DNA from 2 places in the Actinomadura luzonensis genome. Region 1 is predicted to be linked to the other one. Evidence: riboswitches for the same ligand, from Rfam matches in the RefSeq annotation. Region 1 holds a riboswitch; the other holds the start of a gene.
The links. Region 1 has a riboswitch for glycine ahead of gcvP (aminomethyl-transferring glycine dehydrogenase). Riboswitches for the same ligand answer to the same signal wherever they lie in the genome.
Positions count from the first base shown of each region.

Region 1 (2,378 bases):
GTCAGCAGCGGCGAGGGAAAGACGGCCGGCCAGGAAGATCCGGTGCGGCGCGAGGACGCGCGGCAGCGTGCCGGGGAGCAGGGCCTGCTCTTCGACGAGCAGCCGGCGGCGCTGCCGGACGACATCGGATACCGCGGGCCCACGGCCTGCGCCGCGGCCGGCATCACCTACAGGCAGCTCGACTACTGGGCGCGCACGGGCCTGGTGGAGCCGACCATCCGGGCCGCGCACGGCTCGGGCTCCCAGCGGCTCTACAGCTTCCGCGACATCCTGGTGCTCAAGGTCGTCAAGCGGCTCCTCGACACCGGGGTGTCCCTGCAGCAGATCCGCACGGCCGTGCAGCACCTGCGTGATCGCGGGGTCGCCGACCTCGCCCAGATCACGCTCATGAGCGACGGCGTCAGCGTCTACGAGTGCACCTCGGCCGACGAGGTGATAGACCTCCTGCAGGGCGGCCAGGGCGTGTTCGGCATCGCGCTCGGCCGGGTCTGGCGAGAGGTCGAGGGAAGCCTCGCGGAGCTGCCGGGGGAACGCGCGGCGGTCGAGGACACCGTCCCGGCCGACCACCCCGCTGACGAACTCGCCCGGCGCCGGCGCGCCCGACGCCTAGGGTAGTAATTCGCCCGTAACGTCCAGGGTAGTAATCTAGGACAGGCAAGGCTGACGACCCCGTGCGGGAGAGTCCCCGGGCACCACGCGGTCCCGGGGCGCCGAAGGAGCAACCCTCCCCGGAATCTCTCAGGCAACCTGTACCGCTCGGGCGAGGCAACTCTGGAAAGCAGGCACGCCCGCCAGGCGCGCCTCACCGACGGTGCAAGCCTCTTCGGGGGTGAAGCTCTCAGGTCGCGGTGACGCCCGCGCTGACAGAGGGGGAGACCCGGCATCCGCCCGCGCCCCGGCGCCGGTCTCCGCAAAGCCTCGGGAGGCACCGTCCATGTCCGATCCGTCAGCATCCCAGCAGGACCCCGCAGCCACGCCGGCGTCCCCGCCTGTCTCTGGGCCTCTTTCCGAGACCCTGCCCACGGCTCCGCCGCCGTCCACCCCCTCGCTGGACGCGCCGCCGTTCGCCGCCCGGCACATCGGCCCCTCCGAGGCCGAGCAGCAGCGCATGCTGGAGGCCGTCGGCTTCGAGTCCGTGGCCGACCTGGTGGCCGTGGCGGTGCCCGAGGCCATCAGGGCCAAGGACCGCCTCGCGCTGCCCGCCGCCGCCGGCGAGGCCGAGACCATCGCCGAGCTGCGCGCCCTCGCCGGGCGCAACCGGGTGCTCACCTCCATGATCGGCCAGGGCTACCACGACACGGTCACGCCCGCCGTCATCCGCCGCAACCTGCTGGAGAACCCCGGCTGGTACACCGCGTACACGCCGTACCAGCCGGAGATCTCGCAGGGACGGCTGGAGGCGCTGCTCAACTTCCAGACCGTCGTCTCCGACCTGACCGGCCTGCCCGTCGCCGGCGCGTCCCTGCTGGACGAGGCCACCGCCGCCGCCGAGGCCATGACCCTGGCCCGGCGCGGCGGCAAGTCCAAGAGCAACGTGTTCGTGGTCGACGCCGACGCGCTGCCGCAGACCAAGCGGGTGCTGGCCACCCGCGCCGAGCCGCTCGGCATCGAGCTGGTCGAGCACGACCTGGACGGCGAGCTGCCCGAGTGCTTCGGCGTGCTCGTCCAGTACCCCGGCGCCTCCGGCCGGCTGCGCGACCTCCGCGCCACCGCCGCCGCCGCGCACCAGGCCGGGGCGCTCGTCGTGGCCGCCGCCGACCTGCTCGCGCTCACCCTCGTGGCCGCGCCCGGCGAGCTCGGCGCCGACATCGCGATCGGCTCCTCCCAGCGCTTCGGCGTGCCGCTCGGCTTCGGCGGGCCGCACGCCGCCTACATGTCCGTCCGCGAAGGGCTGCAGCGCCAGCTCCCCGGCCGCCTGGTCGGCGTGTCCGTCGACGCCGACGGCGACCCCGCCTACCGGCTCGCCCTGCAGACCCGCGAGCAGCACATCCGGCGCGAGAAGGCCACCAGCAACATCTGCACCGCCCAGGTCCTGCTGGCCGTCATCGCCGGCATGTACGCCGTCTACCACGGGCCCGAGGGCCTGCGCCGCATCGCGCTGCGCGTGCACCGGCACGCCGCCGCCCTCGCCGGGGCGCTGCGCGCCGGCGGGCTGGAGGTCGTGCACGAGACGTTCTTCGACACCGTCCTCGTCCGGGTGCCCGGCCGGGCCGCCGAGGTGGTCGCCGCGGCGGCCGAACGCGGCGTCAACCTGTGGCGGACCGGCGACGACCACGTCTCCGTCGCCTGCGACGAGAAGACCGGCGCGGCCGAGCTCCAGGCCGTCCTGGCCGCGTTCGGCCTGCCCGGACGTGAGGCGCGCGCCGAGACCGCCGCCG
Region 1 is NZ_JAKRKC020000002.1:1,382,424-1,384,801, forward strand. Features, by position in the region: gene MF672_RS36625 (MerR family transcriptional regulator) at 1-615, shown strand, start outside; glycine riboswitch at 665-765, shown strand; glycine riboswitch at 766-877, shown strand; gene gcvP (aminomethyl-transferring glycine dehydrogenase) at 935-2,378, shown strand, end outside.

Region 2 (2,378 bases), on a different contig from region 1:
TCTTCCTCCTGTAAAAGGGCAGCTCTACCAGGTCCACAGGTTCTTGGCTGCCCCGGATGTCCACAGCCAGGCCTTCACCGGCTCCGGTGTCGACGTAGGCCATCGCGATGGGCCTGCCCAGGGTCTGGGAGGGCGCACCGCTGGTGACCTCGCCGACGACGGCGCCGTCGTGCGTGACCGGGTAGCCGTGCCGCGGCACCCGGCGGCCCCGCGCGACCAGGCCGACCAGGCGCCGCCGGGGCGCGTCGTCCTTGACCGCCTCCAGCGCCGACCGGCCGACGAAGTCGCCGGGCTTGTCGAATTTCACCACTCTGCCCAGGCCCGCGTCGAACGGGGTCAGCTCGGCGCTCAGCTCGTTGCCGTACAGCGGCATGCCCGCCTCCAGCCGGAGCGTGTCGCGGGCGGACAGGCCCGCGGGGCGCAGGCCGTGCGGCTCGCCGGCGGCGGTCAGGGCGTGCCAGAGCGGCACGGCGTCCTGGCCGGCGACGAAGAGCTCGAAGCCGTCCTCGCCGGTGTAGCCGGTGCGGGCGATCAGCGCCTCGCGGCCGTCCACGAGGCCGGGCAGGCCGGCGTAGTACTTCAGGCCGGCGAGGTCGGCGTCGGTGAGCGTGGCCAGGATCTCCTGGGCGCGCGGGCCCTGGACGGCGATGAGCGCGTACCGGTCGGAGCGGTCCTCGACCACGGCGTCGTACGCCTTGGCCCGCTCCTGCAGCTCGCGGGCGACCAGCTCGTAGTTGGAGGCGTTGGCGACCACCATGAACTCCTCGTCGCCGAGCCGGTAGACGATGAGGTCGTCGAGCACCCCGCCCCGCTCGTTGACGATCATGGTGTAGCGGGCCCGGCCGACGGCCAGCGCCGACAGGTGGCCGACCAGGGCATGGTCCAGGGCTTCCGCGGCCTGCGGGCCGGTCAGGAAGATCTCGCCCATGTGCGAGAGGTCGAACAGCCCGGCCGCCTCGCGCACGGCCTTGTGCTCGGCGGACTCGCTGCCGTACCGGAGCGGCATGAGCCAGCCGGCGAAGTCGGTGAGGGTGGCGCCGAGGCTCTCGTGAACGTCGCGTAGCGGTGTCGGTCGGGACATTTGTCGCACCTCAGGACAGGAGTGGATGCCAGCATCCTCCCCCTCTGTCATCGATGCCTGAGAGCTTCGCCCGAGTTTTGCCGGACTTTCACCTTCGGCGAGGCCCGCGGGCCTGCTTTCCAGAGGCACCTCGTCCGTGCGGTCCTTTGCCTTGAGAGGTTCGCGGGGAGGGCTTGCTCCTTCAGGGGCCCTGACCGGCTGTCAGGACGCTCTCCCGCACGGTTTCGACGGTGATGTCCGTCAGCCTAGTGCCGTGACGGGGGTGTTGTCGCGTGCGGGGCGGGGACCGGGTCAGCAGGCCGCGATCAGCGCCTCGAACAACGCGCAGTCCTCGGCCGCCTCCGGATGCCACTGCACGGCCATCGCGAACGCCGTCCCGTCCAGCTCCACCGCCTCGACCGTGCCGTCCGCGGCCGTCGCGGTGACGCTCAGGCCGGGCGCGAGCCGGTCCACGGCCTGGTGGTGGTAGTGCGGCACGGTCACCGGGTCCGCGCCGACCGCCTTGGCCAGCCGGCTGCCGGGGACGGGCGTGACCGGCAGGTGGCCGAACACGCCGGGCTCCGGCGAGTGCTCCGCGTGGCCCACCACGTCCGGGAGGTGCTGGTGGAGGCTGCCGCCGAGGGCGACGTTGAGCACCTGCAGCCCCCGGCACACCCCCAGGTACGGCAGCCCGGCCTCCAGCGCCCGCGCCAGCAGCGTGAACTCGGCGTCGTCGCGGAAGCCGCGCACGTAGCCGGTGCGCTCGTGCGGGTCGGCGCCGTACCTGGCCGGGTCGATGTCGCCGCCGCCGGCCAGGACCAGCCCGTCCAGGCCGCGCAGCGCCTGCGCGGGGTCGCCGGCGGGCGGCAGCACGACGGGCTGCCCGCCGGCCCGCACGACCTGCTCGACGTACATGTACGGCAGCAGCGCGACCGTCATGTCCGCCCACACCGTGAACGTGGCCGGCTCGACGTAGGACGTGATCCCGATGACGGGACGCCGCATGAGCACCTTCCCCCTCGAAGCTTCTAGAGCGGCGTCACGTAGGCGCCGCTGATGCCGCCGTCCACGAGGAACTGGCTGGCGGTGATGAACGAGGCGTCGTCGCTGGCCAGGAACGCCACCGCCGCCGCGATCTCCGACGCCTCGGCGAAGCGCCCGAGCGGCACGTGCACCAGCCGCCGCTGCGCCCGCTCCGGGTCCTTGGCGAACAGCTCGCGCAGCAGCGGCGTGTTGACCGGCCCCGGGCACAGCGCGTTGACCCTGACGCCCTCGCGGGCGAACTGCACGCCGAGCTCGCGCGACATCGCCAGCACCC
Region 2 is NZ_JAKRKC020000003.1:774,224-776,601, reverse strand. Features, by position in the region: gene gcvT (glycine cleavage system aminomethyltransferase GcvT) at 1-1,081, opposite strand, end outside; glycine riboswitch at 1,211-1,308, opposite strand; gene MF672_RS48615 (gamma-glutamyl-gamma-aminobutyrate hydrolase family protein) at 1,373-2,065, opposite strand; gene MF672_RS48610 (3-oxoacyl-ACP reductase) at 2,089-2,378, opposite strand, start outside.
Region 2: it holds a riboswitch for glycine, as region 1 does, so the genes downstream of both, gcvT (glycine cleavage system aminomethyltransferase GcvT) here and gcvP (aminomethyl-transferring glycine dehydrogenase) in region 1, are expected to answer to the same signal.